Regions from separate parts of the Comamonas serinivorans genome, predicted to be linked through region 3. Evidence: predicted binding sites of a transcription regulator. Region 3 holds the regulator's gene; each other region holds the start of a gene.

Region 1 (7,963 bases), 350 kb from region 3:
CATGCGCATGCGTGCCGTGGGCATGCTCGTGCAACCCATGGCTGGCCACGGTCACCAGGCCAATGCCGATGGCCAGCCAGATCAGCTGCGCGCCGGTTTCGCGCGCCGACAGGCGCTTTTGCAGCTGCGGGATCAGATCGGCCAGCGCCACGTAGATGAAGCTGCTGCTGGCCAGCACCAGGAAGATCGGCAGCCACTGCGACAGGTGGTCCACCAACAGGTAACCCACCACGCCGCCCAATGCCGTCAAGCCCCCGGCCAGCGACACCTTCAGCAAGGCGGTGCGCCGGTCGCGCTTGCCCTGGGTCAGCACGGCCAGGTCGCCCATGTGGTGCGGCACCTCGTGTGCAAGCACCGCCACCGCGGCCACGGCACCCAGGTGCAGGTCGGCCATGAAGGCCGAGGCAATGAGCACGCCGTCGCCAAAGCAATGCACGCCGTCGCCGGTCAGGATGGACCAGGCGCCGCCGCCATGGCTGTGGCCCTTGCCATGCGCATGGCCGTGGGCGTGGGCATGTCCGCGCGCATGATCGTGTGCGTGTGCGTGTGCGTGTGCGTGTGCATGGGCATCGGCCTGGGGCTCGCCCTGCATGGCCTGATCCAGCGAGGGCATGCTGGGCGCGTGTTCATGGCCGTGGTGCCACAACTCGGCCTTGTCCAGCAGGAAGAAGAACACCAGGCCGATGAGCAAGGTGGTGAACAGCATCTGGGCGCTGATCTCAGACTCGAACGCCTCCGGCAGCAGGTGCATGAAGGCCGTGGCCAGCAACGCGCCCGCCGCCAGGCTCAGCATGTGCGCGGTGTAGCGCGACAGCGCCCCATAGCTGAGCAAGGCCGCCACCCAGACACTGCCCACGCCCGCCAACACCGTCCCCAGCACGATCGCCAACAACAACATCACTCGCTCCAGCCTTCAAGAGGTTGCGCGTCGGGCTGTGGTCCCGCCGCGTCAGGTGCCCGGCCAGCAGGCCATCGCCTGCGCCGCGTCGAGACACCGCAAAAAAAGGGCCTTCGGCCGCGCTGGATCGCGCATGTCGCCGTGAGCCCTGTTCACCGTGAAATCTTAGCGAAGCTGTCAACCCCCTCGGCCCCGAATCGTGCAGGCGCCGTCACCTGGGCGGCCTGAAGCCGACTCGAATCAGCCCCGCCCATGACGTGCCGCGCCGACTCGACGCTGCATTCTCTTAAAGGCATGTGCTGCGGCTGTGGCTGCTCGCAGCCCTTCAGACCCATGGATGGCCAGCACCCGGCCACACAACCGCGCCAAGTCTGCCGTCCTCGCAGCACAAACCTTCCGGGGAGCCCACGCTCCAGCACGGCCTGGATGTGCATCGCCAACCTCACCCTCGGCGATGTGACCGGCTGGGGGCAAAGCGCCTGACGCTGGTCTGCGAACGGCCAAATGCATGCCGTCTTTTCAAGCCAACGCCCGCGCCATCTGCCAGCGTGATGCCCAGCAGGCGCGAATCCGCCAGGGCTTGACCTGGCCACCAGCACCGTGACCGGCCCCCTTCGGCGTTCCGGCGCACGTCGATCGCCACATGGCACTTGGCCCGGGACGATGACCGCCGCACGCCTTGCTGCCCTGGATTCGCAATGCCCCGAAACGCGTTACCTGACGCCGGGGGCATCAAAACAGGCTGCCCTGCCGGGGCTGCGGCGGCTGCGCTGGGCGGGGCGACGGGACTTCGCGCGGTACATCGCCCTCCCCCCGCGGCGTGAACACCCCGCGTGCCGGCCAGGCGGTCAGCCGCATGTCGTCCTCTTGCGCGCGCTGGTTCAGACCGAGTTGTCGGCAGGCCCGCGCAAAGCGCTGGGCCAGCAGGTCAGCCCACAGGCCCTGGCCCTGCATGCGGCTGCCAAAGCGCGCGTCGTTCAGGCGGCCGCCGCGCAGGTCTTGCACGCGCGCCATCACGCGGGCCGCGCGGTCCGGGAAATGCGCGTGCAGCCAGTCCTGGAACACGTCCACCAACTCCCACGGCAGGCGCAGCACGGTGTAGAAGGCGCTACCGGCCCCGGCCTCGCGGGCAGCGGCCAGCACCTGCTCCATGTCGTCGTTCAGAAAAGGAATCTGCGGCGCCACGCTGACCCCGACCGGCACACCAGCCGCCGCCAGGGTGCGGATGGTGCGCAGCCGCCGCGCGGGCGACGCCGCGCGCGGCTCCAGCTTGCGGATCAGCGCGCCATCGAGGCTGGTGACGGTCACGTAGACGGAGGCCAGGCCCTGCGCCGCCATGGGGGCGATGAGGTCCAGGTCGCGCTCGACGGCGGCGCCCTTGGTGATGATGGAAAACGGGTGCCGCCGGGCGACCAGCCCCTCGAGCACGCGCCGCGTCAGGCCCAGCTCGCGCTCAATGGGCTGGTAGGCATCGGTCACCGTGCCAATGACCAAGGGCCTGGGCCGATACCGCGGCGAGTCCAGCTCGCGCGCCAGGCACTCGGCCACGTTGGTCTTGGCGACGATGCGGCGTTCGAAATCCAGCCCCGGTGACAGGCCCAGGTAGCTGTGGGTGGGGCGCGCAAAGCAGTAGATGCAGCCGTGCTCGCACCCGCGGTACGGGTTCAGGCTCTGGTCAAACGGCAGGTCGGGCGAGCGGTTGCGCGTGATGACGCTCTTGGCCCATTCGGCCGTCACCTCGGTGCGCCAGCTCACGGCCGGCCCCCAGAGGTCGGCATCCGCGTCCGCCACGGCCATGGCGCCTTCGTCCGAAAGCCTCTCGTTCAGGTCGCCGCCCTGGACGATGTCGGGGTCCGGGCCGCCCGCCGGACCGTCCTCACCGTCCACCACGCCGGCCTGCGGTGCGCTCGGCAGCCAGGCCAGGGGGGCCCAGCCATCGTCGACGGCCTCGGTGCGGGTCTGGGCAAACCGGTGCACCACGTTGCCCACGGCCCCCCGGCCTTTGAGAGGCGGCCCCGCCGCTTCGCGCCGCCCGCCACGTCCGGTCGCCGTACCACCGTGCGCATGCTGGTCCCCGTGCTCGGGCTCACGCCGCCAGGCAATTTCGTTGGGCAGCGGCTGGCGGCCACCGGCCCGTGGGATGGTCTCGCTGGTGTGGGGTGGCGATATCGCCATGCTCGCCTCCGTGGGTGACTGCGAGGCCATATTTTACTGTTATTTTATACAGTATCCAAGCAATTTCATGCCTCCATTCAACATGCGCCAACCGGCCCGCTCCATGGGAGCCTGCGAGCAAGGCTACCGGCTCGGTGGCTGGTGCCGATCAGGGACAGGAGGGCGTGACGCCTTGACGCAGGCCGGGGGTGTCTCCGGGCTCGGTGCGGTCATCCTGAGCCGTGCTCGCCCGGCATCGGGCCTGGCCGACAGGAGCATCATCCCGCGATGATGGCTTGGGGCTCCAGGAAGGACTCCAGGCCGAAGATGCCATTCTCACGGCCGAGGCCGGACAGTTTGAGGCCGCCGAAGGGCGCCAGCGGATCGGTCACGGTCCGGTTGATGAGCACGGTCCCGGCCTGAAGCTGCTGCACCACAGATCGGCTGCGGGCAGCGTCAGGTGAGAATACGTAGGCCTGCAGGCCATAGGCCGATTCGTTGGCCTGGGCGATGGCGTCGTCGTCGGTGTACGAGAGGGTGGAAAGCACGGGACCAAAGATTTCCTCGCGCGCGATGTCCATGTCGTTGCGCACTTGGGCGAAAACCGTGGGGCGCACGAAGTGACCCCGTGTCGCCGCCAGCGATCAGCGTCGCGCCTTGCTCGTCGCCAAGGCCCAACAGGATGTTGAAGACCTCCGCCGGCAAGCCGGCCGCGTGCAAAGCTTGCGCTGTCACGTCGGTCTGCCAGGGGATCAACTCGCAGGGTTTGTTCGTGGCCCAGATCGGCCCTGCCGTGCAGCAGATCGAGGCGGCAGAAGCACTGGTGAACGACCGCAGAGAGACGGGCTGGGTACGGCCCTGATGAGCCACACCCCCTTGCTGGGCACGTTCGCGCGGCGCTATCCCGAGGTGGTGCCGGCCTGCGGCCCAGTCACCTGGTCCCCAAGGACATGGTGCGTGTGCCGTTGACGCAGGAGGTGCCGCTGGTCATCGTCGGCTCCCCCGACTATCTGGCGCAGTGCGCCCCGCCGCGGACGGCGGTGAATCTGCTGCGCCATCGCTGCATCCAGACTCATCTGCCCAGCGGCGCACCGTCGTCCTGGCCCTTGCGTGTCAAAGGCCGGTCGGTAGAGATGGATGTGCCGGGCCCCCTGGTCTGCGATGCGCCCTTGCTCATGCGAGAGGCCGCGCGCAGCGGCACGGGCTTGGCGCAATTGGCTCGGTGGTATGTGGCCGATGACATCGCCAGGGGCACCCCTGCAGACCGTGCTGGACAGCTGTGCGCCGCAACTGCCGGGGCTCAGCCTGACTACGCGGGCCACCGTCATGTGCCTGCAGCGCTGCGGGCGCTGGTGGCCCTGGCCCACGAGCTGCGTGAGCAGGCCACAAGCTGGCACCCAGATTCTTGTATGGTTTTGTACCCGCAGCCCTGGCCGCTACATGCGGTCAGAAAACCCCTCGGACAGAACGCCGCGCCCTTGAACAATCGCGCCGTCATTTCGACAAGACCCTCCGAAGGATGCACACCATGACCACCACCCCAGACAAGGTTCTCTACACCGGCCGCACCCACACCACGGGCGGGCGCAGCGGCGCCGCGCGCAGCGACGACGGCCGCCTGGACATCACGCTCACGCGTTTCGGCACCACGGGCACCGGCACCAACCCCGAGCAGCTGTTCGCGGCCGGCTGGTCGGCCTGCTTCATGGGTGCGATGGCTCGTGCGGCCCAGGTCCAGGGCCTGCGCTTGCCCGCCGAGCTGGCCGTCGATGCCGAGGTCGACCTGGTCGAAGGGCACGAGGGCTTCAAGCTGGCGGCACGGCTCAAGGTCCACGTGCCCGGCGTGCCGCGGGACACCGCGCTGGCCATCGTCGAGGCCGCGCACCAGCTGTGCCCGTATTCCAAGGCCACGCGCGGCAACATCGCCGTCGCCCTGTCGGTCGCCTGACGCGTTGCAGATGCGCGCTTTCCTGCGACGGCTCTGGCCGGCCACGCTGCTGGCGCGCGTGACGCTGCTGGTGGTGCTGGGCATGGCGCTGGCCCAGCTGCTGACCTATGCCGCGATCCGCCACGAGCGCGGGCAGACGCTCATGAACCTCATGCTCAGTGGCGTGGAGCGCGACATCGCGAGTTCCGTCGCCATGCTGGACCGCTTGCCCGCCGACGAGCGGGCCGCCTGGTTCCCGCGCCTGGAGCGGCCCAACTACAGCTTCGCGCTGGAAGGCGCGGTCGACACGCCGCCGCCCACGGCGCCCGCGCTGGCCCGCTTCGCCGAGGTGGTGGCGCAGGCGCTGCAGCCGTTCCCGGTGCTGGCGATCGGACAGATCGGCCAGTCCGATGCCGTGCGCATGCAGCTGCGGCTCAGCGACGGCTCCATGCTCTACGTGCTGGCGCGCCGCATGCCCATGCCGGTGGCGGACTGGGTGACCTGGCTGCTGCTCGCGCAGCTGCTGGTGCTGGCGCTGTGCGCCTGGGCCGGCATGCGGCTGGTCACGCGCCCGCTGGCGCGGCTCGCGCAGGCGGCCGACCGGCTCGGCCCCGACCTGCGGCCGTCGCCGGTGGCCGAGGGCGGCCCCGCCGAGGTGGCGCAGGCCGCGCGCGCCTTCAACGCCATGCAGCGGCGCATCGCCGGCACCGTGCAGGAGCGCATGCAGATCCTGGCCGCCATCTCGCACGACCTGCAGACGCCGATCACGCGCATGCGCCTGCGCGTGGACCTGGCCGACGAGCTGCCCGATGCCGACAAATTCCGCGCCGACCTCGAGGCCATGCGCACGCTGGTGCAGGAGGGCGTGGGTTACGCGAAAACACTGCAGGGCATCGAGGAACCGCTGCGCCGGCTCGACCTGGACGCGCTGCTGCGCAGCCTCGTCAACGACTATGCCGACACCGGCCGCCCGGTCACGCTCACGGGCGAGGCCGGCATCGCCCTCGCCACGCGGCCGCAGGCGCTGCGCCGCATCCTGACCAACCTCGTCGACAACGCGCTCAAGTACGGCGAGCGCGCCGAGGTGGGTGTCCGGCTGGAAGACGGCGCCGTGCGGGTCGAGGTCTGCGACGCGGGCCCCGGCATCCCTGAGGACCAGCTGGCCGCCGTGCTGCAACCCTTCTACCGCCTGGAGGGCTCGCGCAACCGCGAGACCGGCGGCACCGGCCTGGGCCTGGCCATCGCACACCAGCTGGCGCTGTCGCTGGGCGGTGCGCTGGCCCTGCGCAACCGGCCCGGCGGCGGGCTCTCTGCCAGCCTGTGCCTGCCGACTTCCACGACCGAGAGCACCCGATGAACACCACCACGCCTGCCGCCGACCACCTGCTGCTGGTCGACGACGACCGCGAGATCCGCGACCTGGTCAGCGCCTACCTGCAGAAAAACGGCCTGCGCGTGACCACCGTGCCCACGGGCCGGCACATGCGCCAGGCGCTGGAGACCGCGGGGCCCTTCGACCTCGTCATCCTGGACCTCATGCTGCCCGGCGAGGACGGGCTCACGCTGTGCCGCGACCTGCGCGCCGGCAAGCACAAGTCATTGCCCATCATCATGCTCACCGCACGCGGCGACGAGGCCGACCGCGTGCTGGGCCTGGAGATGGGCGCCGACGACTACCTCGCCAAGCCCTTCGCCGCGCGCGAGCTGCTGGCCCGCGTGAAGTCGGTGCTGCGGCGCACGCGCATGCTGCCGCCCAACCTGCGCAGCACCGACGAGGCGCGCTTCCTGGCCTTCGGCGACTGGCGGCTGGACACGGTGGAGCGCGTGCTGCTGGACCGCGAGGGCACGGTGGTCTCGCTGAGCGGTGCGGAGTACCGGCTCTTGCGCGTGCTGGTGGACCACGCGCAGAAGGTGCTCACGCGCGACCAGATCCTCTTGATCACGCAGGGCCGCGAGGCCGAGCTGTTCGAGCGCTCGATCGACCTCATGGTCAGCCGTCTGCGCAAGTGCCTGGGCGACGACGCGCGCGAGCCGCGCTACATCAAGACCGTGCGCAGCGAGGGCTATGTGTTCGCGGTGCAGGTCGAGGCGCAGGACGCGTAGGGGCCGCCATGCGCAAGCTGCTGTTCTCCTTGTTCTTCCTGTTCGGCGGGCTGGCCTCCGAAGTCACCCAGTCCGCCGGACGGCCCTGCGCCGTGCCGTCGGCGAATTCCGCGCCGCCAGCGCGGCGGCGTGGCGGCTGAGCGCCATCCCTTCTCCTTCGCCTGCAACGCGCCGCCACCTTCGAGGTGGCGGCGTCGTTTGGGGGCCACTTTGTATGGCTCTGTATCCGGCCCGCGTTCGGCGACATGGACATGCATTTCCAGGGTGTCCATGACACATGCCACATACACCGCGGCGGTGTACTGGAGGCCAGCCGGCGCACAGCGCGCCGGCAACGTCCCAACCAACCGAAAGGCTTGCCATGCACACCGCAGACACCACCCCCCGCCGCCGCCAGTTCCTCGGCGGCGCCGCACTGACCCTCGCCAGCGCATCCTTCGCCAGCCTGCTGGCCGCGCCTGTCCGGGCCGCCACGGCAGGCGGCGCCACGGGCTTCGCGCCGCTCAAGACCATGGTTGCCGGCGACCTGCGCGTGGCCTACGCCGAGGCCGGCCCGGCCGACGGCCCGGTCGCCATCCTGCTGCACGGCTGGCCCTACGACATCCACGCCTTCGTCGACGTGGCGCCGCGCCTGGCGGCGGCGGGCTACCGCGTGATCGTGCCGTCCCTGCGCGGCTACGGCGGCACGCGCTTCCTGTCCGACGCCACGCCGCGCAACGGCCAGCAGGGCGCCGTGGCCCAGGACATCGTCGCGCTGATGGACGCGCTGGGCATCCGCCAGGCCGTGCTGGGCGCCTTCGACTGGGGCGCGCGCACGGCCTGCATCCTGGCCGCCGTCTGGCCCGAGCGCGTGGCCGGCCTGGTGTCCGTCAGCGGCTACC
Region 2 (7,963 bases), 2.0 Mb from region 3:
AGCTCCAGCCCGCGCGCGACGATGTCGGCGGCGTTGTTGGCGTAGTCCGAGGTGTTGGTGGCGGCGCCGCGCGAGACGGTGGTGATGCGGTTCGCGATCGTGTTCTGGAACAGCGCCGCATCGACCTTCCAGCCCGGCTGGCGGTAGCTGCCACCGACCTCGAACTGGCGGCTGGACTCGGGCTTGAGCTGGGGGTTGCCGAAAATGCGCCCGCCGCCCACGGCGGTGAAGTCGGCCGACAGCTCGCTGGCCGTGGGCGCCCGGAAGCCTGTGGCCGCGCCCACGCGCAGGTTGAGGGCGTCGTCCACCTTCCAGGTGGCGCCGGTGGACCAGGTGAGCTGGTCGTAGTCGCGCGTGGTGGTGACGGCCAGCGGCACGTTGGGGGTCTGGTCGAAGCGCGTCGCGCCCCAGGTCTTGCGCACGCCGGCGCGCACCGTGACGCGGTCGCTCCACAGCGTCTGCGCGTCTTCGAAGTAGAGCGCCTTGGTGTGTTCGGTCTGGTTGTTGTCGTAGGGCGCAACCTGGCCGGTGGGGCCACCGGGCATGGCCACGCGCACGCGGTCGGAGCGCAGGCGGTTTTTCTCGTAGTCGAACCCCACCAGCAGGTCGTTGCTGGCGCTCAGGCGAATCCGCGGCTGCAGGCGCAGGCCCGTGCCTTCGAGCACGCGGCGGTTGTCGTCGCTGGCCGTGCCGGGCACGGCGCTGGTGCCGGAGCGGATGACCGGCGAGGCCCAGTTGAACTCGTCGACATCGCGGAAGCTGTACAGGTGGGCCAGCCAGCTGACGCGCTCGCCGGGCAGGGCGCCGTGCCAGGTCAGGTCGGCCGACTGGTTGTCGCGGTTGTCGCGGCTGTAGGCGTTGGCGCCCGAGCCGCGGAAGCCGGCGTTGTAGATGCCGTCGGTGCGCAGCTGCAGTGCCAGCCGGTGCAGGTTGTTCAGCTGCCAGCCCAGGGCACCCGTGGCGCCGCGCCGTTTCCAGCTGGTGTTGGGCAGGCTGCCACCGCCGCTGCCCGACTGGTAGTCGCCGCGGCCGCCGGCGTTGGCGCCCAGGTACCAGTCCCAGCGGTCGGTGGCGCCGCTGAGCTGGGCTTCGGTGCGCCACAGCCCCCATCCGCCTCCCACGGCCTGTACGCGGTTGCGGCCGCCACTGGCGCCGTTGCGCAGGATGATGTTGATGACGCCGCCCATGTTCTGGCTGCCGTAGACCACCGACGCCGGCCCGCGCACGATCTCGATGCGCTCCACATCCGACAGGCTGAGCTTGGAGAGGTTGGCCGTGCCGGCGCGGCGGCCATTGAGCAGCACCAGCACCTGGCCGCGGTAGTCGCGCCCCTGGCCATCGGTGGTGGCGCCGCGCAGGTTCAGCGAGGTCTGCGCCGCCGTCCATTCGCTGAGGAAGCCCACCGCGTGCTCGGCCAGCAGGTCGGTGAGGGATTTGGCCGACGAGCGCTCGATGTCCTCGCGGGCGATGGTCTGGGTGGTGGCCGCGATGCGTGCCCGCTCCTCGGGCCGTGCCGTGGCCGTCACGAACATGGGCTCCAGCGCGTCGCTCGCGGGCGGGGTGGCGTCAGGGGCCTGGGCCCAGGCCGCAGAGGCCCAGGCGACACAGGCCAAGGCGCAGAGCCGGGTGGTCTGGCGCAGGGGCTGATGGGCACGGGGCAGCGGCTGGGCAGGCGCAAGGCGCGCGGGGTGGCTGGCCAGCCAGGGCAGGTCGAAGGGGAAGCAGGTCCGCATGGTCGTTCCAGAGGCGCTTCGCTCTCCCGCGAAGCGTTGGATCAGGGCACACGCCGCGGTCACGCGCGCCGTCTGGAGCAGGGCAAGACCCGGCCTGCCGCCTGCCCGGACATGCGCCTTCCCGCGGCATCCGAAGCGATGGGAGCAGGCCGGTATCCGGGCTTGCGACAGCTGGCATCGGCCAGGGGCCATGCGCAGCCAGGTCCCGCGCCTTCCCACGCCTCAGAGGGCGCAGTGACCATCGACTGGCGGAGCCAGCGATCTGCGGACCGGATGTGTCGCTTACCGTTGCGGGGGCAGCGCTGGCCTTGCGATAGGTGTTCCCGTCGCGCACCAGCTTCCCGTTTAACCTGCGGGGCGCGGCCGTGTGGCCAGCCCGTTCAGGCACCTTCTCATCGACGCGAACCGCGGGTCGCCTTGCAGCGGCCGCGTGTTCGCAGCGCGAGATTATGGGGGAAGCGCCGTGGCGCGAGCCACCACGGCGCGGCCTGCGGCCCTGTGCCGCGACTCGCCCTGGGCCTTGGGGGCCTGCGCTGGCGCAGGGCGGCAGGGCGTGGCCGCCACACCGCGACGGCCACATCGCGACCCCCGTGCGCTGGACACGGCCGGTGCGCACGTCCTGCCCGACGGTGGTTTGAATGCGAGTCGAACGATGTCGCTGGGCTCGCTGGCGGTGACGGGCAACCGCTTCAAGCGCGCGGGCGCTGCGTGCCGCTGAATCACGCGACCTTGATGCAGTATCCATCCATCGCCGTTTTCAGCAAAACGGCAATGCCTTCATACCCCATGGCATGCATCCGCGATGTCACGCTGCCGCAGGTGGCCGGCCACCAGATGCGCAGCGGAGGCCCGCATCACGCCTCGTCGTCGCGCCAGAGGCGATCGAGCAGCTGCGGGCTGAAGCCTCGGCTGACCATGAAGCGCATCTGCTTGGCGCGGGCCTGGGGCGAATCGGGCCGCTCGCCGAACTTGCGCTGCCAGACATCGCGCGCCCGCGCCAGCTCGCTGCCCTGCAGCTCGGCCATGCTGGCCGCGATCAGGTCGGCGGGCACGCCTTGCTGGCGCATGAGCTGCTGCACGCGCGCACTGCCGTAGCGCGGCGCCTTGCGGTGGACCAGTGCCTCGGCCGCCCGTTGGTCGCTCAGAAAATCCCGGGCCACCAGCCAGTCCAGCACGGCCTGCAGGTCGTCACCTTCTTGCACGTGGCGCGCCAGCTTCTGCGCCAGCTCAGCCCGTGAGTGCTCGCGCAGGCTGAGCAGGCGCAAGGCGCGGCCTTTGAGGCTGAGGGGCGTGGCGGCAGGGGACATCGGAGCGTGGAACGGAAGGCCTGGATCAGGGCATGGTGGGTCGGAGGGACCAACGGCACCAGCCGCTGTGGGGAGGGATCAGGTGGGTGACGGGCATCAGGCCTGAAGCCGTCGAGCGTTGGGCCATCAGCCTGGCCGCGCCGTCGTCGGATGGGCGGCCGGCCGGCCTCGCCAGGGCGTCGCCTGACACCGGCCCCAGGCGAGATGCGCCGCGCCATCGCCACCACGCAGCGCGCGCCGCCATGGGCGGCAGACGCAGCCCAGCCGTGGCCCGAGCAGCGCGCATCGCCAGCGGCCGCGGCCGCCCAAGGGTCACACCTCGTCGTCGCTGCTCACCGGGGCGGCCACGCCATCGGTGGGGAGCAGGGCGATGCCCAGGGACTCGCGCACCTTGTTCTCGATCTCGATGGCCAGGTCCGGGTTCTCGCGCAGGAATTCGCGCGCGTTGTCGCGGCCCTGGCCGATTTTTTCGCCGTTGTAGGCGTACCAGGCGCCAGATTTTTCGACGATGCGCGCGTTCACGCCCATGTCGATGATTTCGCCGTGGCGCGAGATGCCTTCGCCGAACAGGATGTCGAACTCGGCGGTCTTGAAGGGCGGCGAGACCTTGTTCTTGACCACCTTGACACGGGTTTCGTTGCCAATGGCGTTGTCGCCCTTCTTGATGGTGCCGGTGCGACGGATGTCCAGGCGCACCGAGGCGTAGAACTTCAACGCGTTGCCGCCCGTGGTGGTTTCGGGGCTGCCGAACATCACGCCGATCTTCATGCGGATCTGGTTGATGAAGATGACCATGCAGTTGGTCTTTTTGATCGTGGCCGTGAGCTTGCGCAGCGCCTGGCTCATCAGGCGGGCCTGCAGGCCCGGCAGCTGGTCGCCCATGTCGCCTTCGATTTCGGCTCGGGGGGTCAGGGCCGCGACCGAGTCGATCACCACCAGGTCGACGGCGCCTGAGCGCACCAGCGAATCGACGATTTCAAGGGCCTGCTCGCCAGTGTCGGGCTGGCTGATGAGGATGTCCTGCAGGTTGACGCCCAGCTTTTCCGCGTAGCTGGTGTCCAGCGCGTGCTCGGCGTCGATGAAGGCGCAGGTGCCACCCAGCTTCTGCATCTCGGCGATCGCCTGCAAGGTCAGCGTGGTTTTGCCCGACGACTCCGGGCCGTAGATTTCGATCACGCGGCCGCGGGGCAGGCCGCCCACGCCCAGCGCAATGTCCAGGCCCAGCGAGCCCGTGGACACGACCTGGATGTCGGCGATGGCCTCGCCCTCGCCGAGTTTCATGATCGAGCCCTTGCCGAACTGTTTTTCGATCTGGGCCAGGGCGGCTTGCAGGGCCTTGGCTTTGTCGGAATCGACGGGGGTGGTCTTGGCGTTCATGGTGGCGCTCCTGAAAAAGGTGGGCTGACGGGCCCGGCCAGGACAGGCTTGAAGGTCGTCGTCAACCCAATGACTGGATGAATGACCAGCACTGTATCCCAAGCCAGTAAATGCGGTAAAGTCAAAATATGGTCAGTTTTCCTGACTGATCAAAACCGCCCTGGCAGGACGCAAGCGCGCGAGCTCAGGCTTGACTGGCCTACATGGGGCCGCCACACGGGACAAGAACGCCATGACCCACACTTTGCCGGCGGGCGACGAACCCAGGGCGGACTTGCACGAGGCGGTGCTGCAGGACCGCTGGCGCGAAACCCACCTGGGCCGCCTGTTGGGCCACGCCGTGCGGCGCTTTGATGCGCGCGTGCTGGTGCTGATGGCCGCCAGTGCCGAGGCGCCGCTGGCCCTGTCCAACCTGGCACTGCGCGACAAGGTGGGGGCCGCGCACATCCACATCACGCGTCACCTGGCGTTGCAAGGCTCGCGCCTGACCGAGCTGGCGCAGGCCGCCGGCATGAGCAAACAGGCCATGGCCGACCTGGTGGATCAATGCGAGGCCTGGGGCTTGGTGGTGCGCGAGCCGGATCCACGCGATGCCCGCGCGCGGCTGATCCGCTTCACGCCGCTGGGCCTGGATTGGCTGCGGGCCTTTCGGCTGGCCGTGGCGCAGGCCGAGGCGGAATTCCGCGACGCCGTGGGTGACGAGGTGGCGACCGTGGTGGCCATCGGTCTCGAGGCCTATGCCGGCGATGCCGGCTGAGGCTACGCGGGGCAGCACACCGCAGTCTTCAGCAGGCTGGTGGATGCGTGGGCGGGAGTATGGATCTGTTGCCGTTCAATGGATAACGGCAATGAGGTGATACTCTGCTGTCTGAAATCAACCGCGTGCCGCTGCTTCGAGGGCGTCGATGAACAAGGCGGGCACGTCGCACCCGGTTTGGTCGTGGATTTCCTGGAAGCAGGTCGGGCTGGTGACGTTGATCTCGGTGATGCTGGTGCCGATGATGTCCAGGCCCACCAGCAGCAGGCCGCGTGCGGCCAGCAGCGGGCCGATGGCCTCGGCGGTGGCGCGGTCGGCGTCCGACAGGGGTTGGGCCACGCCCTTGCCCCCGGCTGCCAGGTTGCCGCGCACCTCATTGCCCTGGGGAATGCGCGCCAGGCAATGGGGCACGGGCTTGCCGGCGATGACGAGCACGCGTTTGTCGCCCTCGCTGATCTGCGGCAGGTAGCGCTGCACCATCACCGTGGTGGCGCCGTCCTGGTTCAGGGTTTCGATGATGGAACCCAGGTTCAGGCCGTCGGCCTTCACGCGGAAGATGCCCATGCCGCCCATGCCGTCCAGGGGCTTGAGGATGACGTCCTGGTGCTGAGCGTGGAAGTCGCGAATGGCCTGTGCGCTGCGCGTGACCAGGGTGGGGGTGATGAACTGGGGGAACTCGAGGATGGCCAGCTTCTCGGGGTGCTCGCGCAGCGCGCTGGGCTTGTTGAACACCTTGGCCCCCTCGCGCTCGGCTTGCGACAGCAGGTGCGTGGCGTAGATGAATTCCGCATCGAAGGGCGGGTCCTTGCGCATGACGATGGCGTCGAACTCGGTCAGGGCGCGCGTGGGGTGGCCGGTCTGCCGGAACCACTGCGCCGGGTCGCCCGTCAGCTCGATCTCGCGCACGGGGGCCACCACCGGGCTGCCGGTTTGCCAGCGCAGGTCGGGGGTGTCGCAGGCCGCGATGCGGTGGCCGCGCCGTTGGGCTTCGCGCATCATGGCGAAGGTGGAGTCCTTGTAGGTTTTGAAACCTTCCAGCGGGTCGGCGACAAACAGCAGGTTCATGGCGGTGGAGTCGATGGTGTAGGTGTGAAGCCGCATCCGCGGCACTGGCCGGCATTGTCGGCACAAACCGGGCCCGCGTCGTGCGCGGGGGCATGACGGGGGAGTGCACGCCGGCCGGCCCTGCGCCCTGGCCAAGGGGCCGGCACAATAGGCCTCTTTGCCAAGCTTGCGAGTTCGACGTGTCTGACATCCTGGAAAAAATCGTGGCCACCAAGCATGAAGAGGTGGCGGCCGCCCAGCACAAGGTGACGCTGGCCGACATCCGCGCTGACGCGGAAAGCCGTGTGATGACGCGCGACTTCGTGGGTGCCCTGCGGGCCAAGATCGCGCGGGGCCAGGCGGGCGTGATCGCCGAGATCAAGAAGGCCAGCCCCAGCAAGGGCGTGATCCGCCCCGATTTCATGCCGGCCGACATCGCGCAGAGCTATGCCATGGGGGACGGCAAGCTCAGCGCAGCCTGCCTGTCGGTGCTCACCGATCGGCAGTACTTCCAGGGCAGCTCGGACTACCTGAAGCAGGCCCGCGCCAGCTGCGACTTGCCGGTGCTGCGCAAGGACTTCATGGTCGATCCCTACCAGATCTATGAGTCGCGGGCGATGGGGGCCGATTGCATCCTGCTCATCGTGGCCTGTCTGGAAGACGGCCAGATGGCCGAGCTGGAGGCCATTGCGCACAGCCTGGGCATGGCCGTGCTCGTGGAGGTGCACGACGAGCGCGAACTGGCGCGGGCCCTGCGGTTGCAGACCCCATTGGTGGGCATCAACAACCGCAACCTGCGCACCTTCGAGGTGTCGCTGGACGCCAGCCTGCGCATGTTGGGCGAGGTGCCCGCCGATCGCCTGTTGGTGACCGAGAGCGGCATCGCCACCCGCGACGACGTGAAGAAGATGCGCGATCACGGCGTGCACGCCTTCCTGGTGGGCGAGGCCTTCATGCGCGCCCCGGAGCCGGGCGAAGCGCTGGCGACCCTGTTTGCCTGACATGGCTGCATCCTCCCCATCGGCCCTGGCGTGGCTGTCCACGTGCGCCAACGACCTGGCCGGCACCGGCTGGCAAGAGGATGTGACCGACTTTCTGGCGGGCGAGACGGGGCAGGCCCTGTGTGCCCGCCTGGATGAGCGCCTGCGCGCGGGCGTGACGGTGTTGCCGCCCGATCCCTTCCGGGCCCTGCGGCTGACGCCGCGGCACGCGGTGCGGGTGGTGATCCTGGGGCAGGATCCGTATCACGGAGACGGGCAGGCCAACGGCCTGGCGTTTTCGGTGCAGTCTGGGGTGACGCCGCCGCCCAGCCTGCGCAACATCTTCAAGGAAGTGGGCGTCTGGCGCACCGACCGCAAGCCCGTGGGCGAACTGGAAGGCTGGGCGGCGCAGGGGGTCCTGCTGCTCAACACCGTGTTGACCGTGGAACTGGGCCAGCCGGCTGCCCACGCCGGCTGGGGCTGGGAGGTACTGACCGACCGGCTCATCGACCGGCTGGCTGCCTTGGATGTGGTGTTCCTGCTCTGGGGAAGCCATGCGCAGGCCAAGCGCGGACGGATCGAGGGCGACGCCGAGCGCGTCCTGTGTTGCAACCACCCATCGCCGTTGTCGGCGACGCGAGGGGCGACTCCGTTCCTGGGCAGCCGGGTGTTCGAGCAGGCCAATGCGTGGTTGAGTGCGCATGGCCAGACCCCTGTGAACTGGGCGATGCATGAAAAAAGTTAAAAAAATGCGCGGGAGCTGAC
Region 3 (7,963 bases):
GCGATTGCCGCCCAGGCCTTGCTGGCCACCGACTGGGGCGTGGCGGCCGACGTTTGGAGCTGCCCCAGCTTCAACGAGCTGGCGCGCGACGGCCAGGATTGCGAACGCTGGAACCTGCTGCACCCGACCGAGACGCCCAAGGTGCCCTTCGTGGCCCAGCAGCTGGCCGACAACGCCGGTCCGGTCATCGCGTCCACCGACTACATCAAGAGCTACACGGACCAGATCCGCGCCTTCATCCCCGAAGGCCGCAGCTACACCGTGCTGGGTACCGACGGCTTTGGCCGTTCGGATTTCCGCTATCGCCTGCGGGAGCATTTCGAGGTCAACCGCCATTACATCGCGCTGGCCGCCCTCAACGCCCTGGCCAAGGAGGGCAAGCTGCCCGCCGCCAAGGTGGCCGAGGCCATCGCCAAGTACGGCATCGCCGTCGACAAGGTCAACCCGCTGCACGCCTGAGGGTCATGCAATTCCATTGAGGAGTAAGGCGCCACTGCCGTTCATCCATGAACGGCAATGAGGGGATACTGGCACCACGTGGCATGTCGTTTCCCCGCCTGCTTCGCTGTTCAGAAAGAGACAAACATGGCAACGATTGACGTCAAGGTTCCCGACATCGGCGATTTCTCTGAAGTGGCCGTGATCGAGGTGCTGGTCAAACCCGGCGACACCGTCGCCGCCGAGCAAAGCCTGATCACCGTGGAGTCCGACAAGGCCTCGATGGAGATCCCGTCGTCTGCGGCAGGCGTGGTCCAGGCGCTGCAGGTCCAGGTCGGCGACAAGGTGGCCGAAGGCTCGGTGATCCTCACGCTGGAGGTCCAGGGTGATGCGGCCCCGGCGCCCACACCCGCGCCTGCACCGGCCTCAGCCTCCGCACCCGCTCAGGCTGCGCCGGCCGCCGCCGAGCCTGCCCCGGCGCCGGCGGGTCAGGCTGGCCCGGTGGAGGTGCGTGTGCCCGACATCGGCGACTTCAAGGATGTCGCGGTGATCGAGGTGCTGGTCAAGCCCGGCGACAGCGTGCAGGCCGAGCAATCGCTGATCACCGTGGAATCGGACAAGGCGTCGATGGAAATCCCTTCGTCGGGGGCCGGCGTGATCGAGTCGCTGAGCGTGAAGGTGGGCGACGTCATCAACCAGGGTGATCTGATCGCGGTGCTCAAAGGGGCCGCGCCTGCGGCCTCGGGAGCACCTGTGGCCGCTGCACCCGCGGCCTCCGCGCCGCCTCCGGCCCAGTCGCCCACGTCGGCGCCTGCGCCCGCTGCTGCAACAGCCCATGCGCCGGCGCCGAGTGCAGCACCTGCGGCCCACGACCCCACGCGTTCGCCGGTGGGCCTGCCGTATGCCTCGCCCTCGGTGCGCAAGTACGCCCGCCTGCTGGGCGTGCCGCTCGACGAGGTCAAGGGGTCGGGCAACAAAGGCCGCATCCTCGAGGCCGATGTGCAGGCCTTCACCAAGTCCGTGATGGCCGGTGCCACCCAGACCAAGGCCCAGGTTGCCAAGGCGCCTGCCGGTGGCGGCGACGGCGCTGCATTGGGCCTGTTGCCCTGGCCCAAGGTCGATTTTGCGAAGTTCGGCCCGGTCGAGCGCAAAGACCTGTCGCGCATCAAGAAGATCAGCGGGGCCAACCTGCACCGCAACTGGGTGATGATTCCGCACGTCACCAACAACGACCTGGCCGACATCACCGAGCTCGAAGCCTTCCGCGTCTCGACCAACAAGGAGAACGAGAAGAGCGGCGTCAAGGTGACCATGCTGGCCTTCGTCATCAAGGCCGTGGTGGCTGCGCTCAAGAAACACCCGGAGTTCAATGCCTCGCTCGATGGCGACGCCTTGGTCTACAAGCAATACTTCAACATCGGCTTTGCCGCTGACACGCCCAATGGCCTGGTGGTGCCGGTGCTCAAGGACGCCGACAAGAAGGGCATCATCCAGATCAGCGCCGAGATGGGCGAGCTGGCCAAGAAAGCACGCGATGGCAAGCTGGGCGCCGCCGACATGCAGGGCGGTTGCTTCTCGATCTCGTCGCTGGGGGGCATCGGGGGCACGCACTTCACGCCCATCGTCAATGCACCTGAGGTCGCCATCCTGGGCCTGTCCAAGAGCAGCATGCAGCCCGTGTGGGACGGCAAGGCCTTCGTGCCGCGCCTGATGCTGCCCCTGTCGCTGTCGTACGACCACCGCGTCATCGACGGTGCCGCCGCCGCACGCTTCAACGCTTACCTGGGCCAGCTGCTGGCCGACTACCGCCGCATCGTGCTGTGAACGGCGCGACCGTGCGCGGCGAAGCGCCCAGCCGCCAGACTTGAGGCCAGGCACAGGGGCATACCTCACGGCCAACCCCTCAGGCCTGCGCGCACACCCTCGCGGCGGCCCCTCATCCGGCAGTCGTGCCTGGCCGCCGGCTGGAAATCGGCTTGCGCGTCCGTTTCTCCGGCCAAGTTGCACACCATGGTGCAGCCTGTTGACCAGGGATGCTGCATCTCAAGGCGTGGAGTATCGGTTTGTGGTTGATGAATAGACATCGAGCATGGCTGGATACCCTTCATTCTGCAAGCAACTGCGGGTTGGCAACCGATGGCACGCAGTCGTGACCCCGACGCATGGACCGAAGTACCGAGCCCAACCCTCGACCTACAACCTTTTGCAGTCGCACTGCTGAACATCACGCGTGGTGCGGGTGGTAATAGACGATGCCGCCACACAAAGCGCGTCGTCCGTCGTGGGTGTGGATGAGGCCAATGGCACTGCTCAACCAGGGCAGTGTGGTGGTGAACCTGCGCCCGCAGGGCGTGCTGGGTGACACGCAGGCAACCTCATGAGCCGCCTGCGCGAAGCCGTGGGCCAGCAGGTGGCAGGGGGCAGCATCTACCAGCAGCCCACGCGGGACCTGACGGTGGACAGCGAACCTGCCCCCCCCGAGTACCGTTTTGAAATTGAGGGTGTCAATACGGCAGAGGTGAATACCTGGGCCAAGAAAATGGTGGAGCTGCTGGGGTAGGCGCACCGAGGTGCGCCTGGGCGTTTCGGCCAGCACCATCGACGGGCGATGCCGCCAGCTTGCGGACGATGCCCATGTCGCGCCTGGCCTGGACACCGCGGTGAACCTGGTCGCCTCGACCCTCATGAACGGTGCCTGGGTCAACTTGGCAAGCTGACTAGCTCGACCAGCGTCACGGCCGACGGCCAGTGACCGCCCCGATGCAGGGGCGGCTCCTGAGCGAGTCAGGACTCCATGGCGGCGAGGCGCTCGAGTTCGTCGCACACGTCGCTCAAGCGACCCGACAGGCGCAGGCGCACCAGGCCCTGGCTGCCGTCTCCGTCCACCCAACGGATGGAGCGGAGCAGGGCTTTGGGGGTGTCACCTGCTGAGGGGCGGGGTGGCTCCGCATCCAACCCGGGTGGCATGGCGGCCGCAGCCGGCACGCTGTGCGCAGGGTTTTGCCACGCCTGCAGCGTGAGTGCGTCGTTGCGTTGCGTGAGCGTGCGCACCCCTTGTTGCATGCGGTGGGCCATGCGCGGCATGGCCTGAGAGCACAGGCGCATGCCTTGCGCCAGTTGCCGGCTGGGGCCATGCAGGCGGGCCGAGAGTTGGCTCAGGCCCGAGACGGCCTGTTCCAGCCAGATGCCAGCGTGGGCCAGGGCGTGCTGCGAACGAGCGGGGTGTGTTGTCCAAACAGTGTCATCAGCCTTCATCGGGAACCTCGTGAAACTGACGGCAGGATTGACCAGGGATCTCGCCACACAGGGTTGCATGGGCACAGGAGTGCCCCGCCGTGGCCCGGAGCCCCAGCGTCTTGCCACGCCTGCCACCTTGTGGCGAGCGGAAAACTACAAACTGATGGCGTTGCGAATGAGGCCGACCGCGCGCCCTTCGATCTCGAAGGGCTCGCCCGCGTGCACCACGATGGTGGCGTAGTCGGGGTTCTCGGCATGCAACTCGATGACGTCGTGGTTGCGGTGAAACCGCTTGACGGTGACCTCTTCGCCCAGTCGGGCGACGATGATTTGCCCGTTGCGGGCTTCGCGCGTGGCGCTGACGGCGAGCAGGTCACCATCGAGGATGCCGGCATCGCGCATGGACATGCCGCGCACGCGCAGCAGGTAGTCGGGCTTTTGGGCGAACAGGCTGGATTCGACCACGTAGGTCTGATCGACGTGCTCTTGCGCCAGGATGGGCGAGCCCGCCGCCACGCGGCCCACCAGCGGCAGCGACAGCTGGTTCAGGCCGGGCAGGGTGGCTTGGCGCACATCTTTGCCGCTGCTGCCGGTCCAGTTCTTGAGCCGGATGCCGCGCGAGGTGCCACTGACCAGCTCGATCACGCCTTTGCGGGCCAGGGCCTGCAGGTGCTCTTCCGCGGCGTTGGCCGATTTGAACCCCAGCGCAGCCGCAATTTCGGCGCGTGTGGGTGGCGCACCGGTGCGTGCGATGTTGTTGCGCACGAGTTCGAGGACCTGTTGCTGACGGGTGGTGAGCTTGGGCGTGCTGGGCATGCGTAGACTCCGGTCGGGTTGGCATTCAGAGGAATGCTACTGGTTGTTCATACAGTGCATGTATTTTTATCCAGTTTTCTGAACGATGCAAGAGCCAGCAACAAAAATCGTGGTGTTGGGCACGGGTGGCACGATTGCCGGCCTGCAGACCGCCGGTCCACCGGGCACGTATCGGGCTGGCGCCTTGCCCTTGGCCCAGCTGTTGCCCGAAGGCGCCGACCTGGAGCGCGTCGATGTGGCGCACATCGACAGCAAGGACATGGACCTGGCGGTGTGGCGGCAGCTGACGGTGCAGGTGGCGCAGGCCCTGGGGCGTGATGAGGTGGCCGGCGTGGTCATCACGCATGGCAGCGACACCCTGGAGGACACGGCCTGGTTGCTACACAGCCTGTTCGCATCTTCGGGCAAGCCCGTGGTGTTGACCTGTGCGATGCGGCCCGCCGATCACCCCGCGCCCGACGGGCCGGGCAACTGGCGTGACGCGCTGGCCGTGGCGCGCGACGGCGGGGCGGGGCACCGCGGGGTGTTGGTGGTGTGCGCCGGGCAGGTGCACGGGGCCCGCGGGGTGCGCAAGCAGCATGGCTGGGCCGTGGACGCCTTTGGCTCAGGCCAGGCCGGCGCCTTGGGCGCCGTGAACAACGGCCAGGTGCATTGGTTTCGTGAGCCGATCCGGCCCGCGGTGGATTCTGGCTTGAACGAGGCTTCTGCTGTCGGTGAGTCGCTGTGGCGCACGCTGCTGTCGCCGCCGTGGCCTGAGCAGCTGCGCACGCAGGTCCACCAAGCGCTGCTGAGGCGGGACTGGCCCTGGGTGGCGGTGGTGCACAGCGCTGCCCTGGCCGATGCGCGCAGCCTGCGGGCGTTGGTCGACGCGGGTGTGCAAGGCCTGGTGGTTGCCGGCACCGGGTCTGGCACGGTGCATCGCGATTGGCTGCCGGTGCTGGCGAGCTTGCCTGAGTCCGTGCCCTGGGTGCTGTGCAGTGCCTGCGAGATGGCGGGCATGCCCTTGACCGAACAGGCCGGGTGGTCGGCCCTGGACCTGACGCCGCGCAAGGCGCGCATCAGCCTGGCCTTGATGCAGCTGGCCCTGGGCTGAGGCAGCGCCGGCCTCGATGGGGCCGGCCCGCCGCGTCCGGCGCCAAGCCCATGGCGTAGGTTGCTTGATCGAGGAATTGCGGCGGTTGGCCGTCGGTCGGGTCAGGTTGCTAGGAGTAGCGACTTGTCGCCGATTTCACATGATCGGCAATGGCTGGATACTGCTTTGGGTGATCAGCCGCCATCACTGCGCGATCAACCACCGCCGCTGCCGCGGCGCAGGGCATCCTGCTGCTCGCGCATGCGCCTGCACTGCGGGTGGCTGCTGTTCGCGGAACATTGGCTTTGCATGCAGGCGGCCCGCGCCAGAAACGCTTGTCCCTGGCAGGCTTGCTCGGGCGATGGTCTGGGTGGCGGAGCGGGCGTGGGGTCCGCAGCGGCAACAGGGGGGGGCGCTTCAGCCACGCGCGGTGCCGGTGGGGGCTCTGGGCGCTGCGGTTTGACCTCTTTGGGTTTGGCCTTGGGTTTGGGGGCGGGCGCAGGCTTGACCGGGGAAGGATGGCTGGCAGCGGCTGCGGCGACCGGTGCCGACGCGAGGGACGGTGGCGCCGTCGCCACGGGCACGTAGCTCGGAAACTCGGCCAATGCGGGCGCGGGCGGCGTGGCGGCTGCCTCCCGCACGCTCACCGCATCGGGCAGCGCCGCACTCGCCGTGGGCGTGTGGGGCTGGAAGCTGCCGGTCGCCTGCTGGGCCGAGGTCTGGCGTGCCGCGTCTTCGGTGAAATACCACCAGGCGCAACCCAGCGCCAACACGCCGACGACCAGGGCTGCGGATGCGGGCCGCAGCAGGCCGGTTCGGGGTGTGTGGACGTCGATGCGACGGCGGCGGCGACGCTTGCGGGCGGGCAGCAGCTCGCCCGTGTTCAGGTCGACCATCAGCTTGGCGCAGGAGCTGCAGAACTTGGCGTTGCCGCGGTTCTCTGCTGCGCAATGGGGGCAAACAATGCTGGACATGCTCAGCCCACGCTCCTGCTGTGCACCGTGCGACGGCTTGGGGAGGCGTGGGAGCCAGAATTATTCCGCAAAAATGTCTCACTGTGTAACCAGTGTGAAAGTTTGCGATGAGAGGCAGGTGGGTGCGCCGGGCGGCGCACCGCACGGTCACGGCGTGGGCTGCAGCAAGCGAGCAATCAAGGCCCCTTGAGTGGGGCCGGGGATGGGCAACCAGACGCGGTGCGGGTTGCCGGGGGCGACGTCCACCGACTGGCCGTCGGCGTTGTGCATCTCGGTGATGGTCAAGGTGCGGTTGCCGCTGGGGTGGATGACCTCGATGGTGTCGCCCACGGCAAAGCGGTTCTTGGCCTCGATCTCGACCCAGCCATCATCGCGCGCGCTGCGCACTTCGCCGACAAAGTGGCTGCGCTGCAGCACGCTGTGGCCGGTTTCGTAATTCTGGTAGTCGTTCGCGGGGCGCCGCTCCAGCAGGCCGCCGGTGTAGCCACGGTTGGCCAGTCCCTCGAGCTCGGTGATGAGGTTCGGGTTGAACGGCCTGCCGGCCACCGCGTCGTCGATGGCGCGGCGGTAAACCTGTGCCGTGCGCGCCACGTAGTACAGGCTCTTGGTGCGGCCCTCGATCTTGAGCGAATCGACGCCGATCTTCACCAGGCGCTCCACGTGCTCCACGGCACGCAGGTCCTTGGAGTTCATGATGTAGGTGCCGTGCTCGTCTTCCATGATGGGCATGTGCTCGCCGGGCCGGCCGATTTCCTCGATGAGGTAGACCTGGTCGGCCTGGGGGTGGCGCTCGCCATTGCCGCAGGTGCTGAACTGCGCATCGGCTTCCTCGCGGGCCTTGTCGAAGTTGAAGCCCTGTTCTAGCGAGGTGGCCAGTGCTTCGCCGGTGTTCGGGTCCACGGCCGCCTCGTGTGTCTTGTATTCCCAGCGGCAGGCGTTGGTGCAGGTGCCCTGATTGGGATCGCGGCGGTTGAAGTAGCCCGACAGCAGGCAGCGGCCCGAGTAGGCGATGCACAAGGCACCGTGCACGAAGACCTCGATCTCCATGTCGGGGCATTCCTGGCGGATCTTCTCGATCTCGTCCAGGCTCAGCTCGCGCGAGAGGATGATGCGCGAGACACCGGCCTTCTGCCAGAACTTCACCGTCGCCCAGTTGGTGGTGTTGGCCTGCACCGAGAGGTGGATCTCGGCCTCGGGCCACTTGTCCTTGACCATCATCATCAGGCCGGGGTCGGCCATGATGAAGGCATCGGGTTTGAGCGCCATCACGGGCTCAATGTCGCGGATGTAGGTGCGAACCTTGTCGTTGTGGGCGATCAGGTTGCTGGTGACGAAGAACTTCTTGCCGCGTGCGTGGGCTTCGGCAATGCCTTGAGCGATCTGCTCCAGGCGGAATTCGTTGTTGCGCGCGCGCAGGGAATAGCGG

Evidence for each region. Region 3 encodes LexA, which represses DNA repair genes until DNA is damaged. Its sites were predicted from a motif close to ACTGTATNNNNATACAGT; they were not measured.
Region 1: the regulator LexA is predicted to act here: its motif matches at 3,109-3,126, upstream of CCO03_RS09870 (PA0069 family radical SAM protein).
Region 2: the regulator LexA is predicted to act here: its motif matches at 4,490-4,507, upstream of recA (recombinase RecA).

What each region holds. Positions count from the first base shown of each region.
Region 1 is NZ_CP021455.1:2,304,835-2,312,797, reverse strand. Features, by position in the region: partial or broken gene CCO03_RS09875 (ZIP family metal transporter) at 23-898, opposite strand; gene CCO03_RS09870 (PA0069 family radical SAM protein) at 1,631-3,073, opposite strand; partial or broken gene CCO03_RS09865 (aldehyde dehydrogenase family protein) at 3,331-3,721, opposite strand; gene CCO03_RS19735 (hypothetical protein) at 3,735-3,914, shown strand; gene CCO03_RS20750 (LysR substrate-binding domain-containing protein) at 4,003-4,584, shown strand; gene CCO03_RS09855 (Ohr family peroxiredoxin) at 4,581-5,000, shown strand; gene CCO03_RS09850 (ATP-binding protein) at 5,011-6,336, shown strand; gene CCO03_RS09845 (response regulator) at 6,333-7,082, shown strand; gene CCO03_RS20595 (hypothetical protein) at 7,091-7,222, shown strand; gene CCO03_RS09840 (alpha/beta fold hydrolase) at 7,444-7,963, shown strand, end outside.
Region 2 is NZ_CP021455.1:4,494,331-4,502,293, reverse strand. Features, by position in the region: gene CCO03_RS19270 (TonB-dependent receptor) at 1-1,733, opposite strand, end outside; cobalamin riboswitch at 1,864-2,140, opposite strand; gene recX (recombination regulator RecX) at 2,588-3,040, opposite strand; gene recA (recombinase RecA) at 3,353-4,417, opposite strand; gene CCO03_RS19255 (MarR family winged helix-turn-helix transcriptional regulator) at 4,650-5,174, shown strand; gene gshB (glutathione synthase) at 5,292-6,239, opposite strand; gene trpC (indole-3-glycerol phosphate synthase TrpC) at 6,419-7,219, shown strand; gene CCO03_RS19240 (uracil-DNA glycosylase) at 7,302-7,943, shown strand.
Region 3 is NZ_CP021455.1:1,952,793-1,960,755, forward strand. Features, by position in the region: gene aceE (pyruvate dehydrogenase (acetyl-transferring), homodimeric type) at 1-459, shown strand, start outside; gene aceF (dihydrolipoyllysine-residue acetyltransferase) at 586-2,262, shown strand; gene CCO03_RS08265 (hypothetical protein) at 2,816-2,998, shown strand; gene CCO03_RS08270 (hypothetical protein) at 3,223-3,693, opposite strand; gene lexA (transcriptional repressor LexA) at 3,829-4,491, opposite strand; gene CCO03_RS08280 (asparaginase) at 4,577-5,584, shown strand; gene CCO03_RS08285 (zinc ribbon domain-containing protein) at 5,779-6,537, opposite strand; gene trhP (prephenate-dependent tRNA uridine(34) hydroxylase TrhP) at 6,685-7,963, opposite strand, start outside.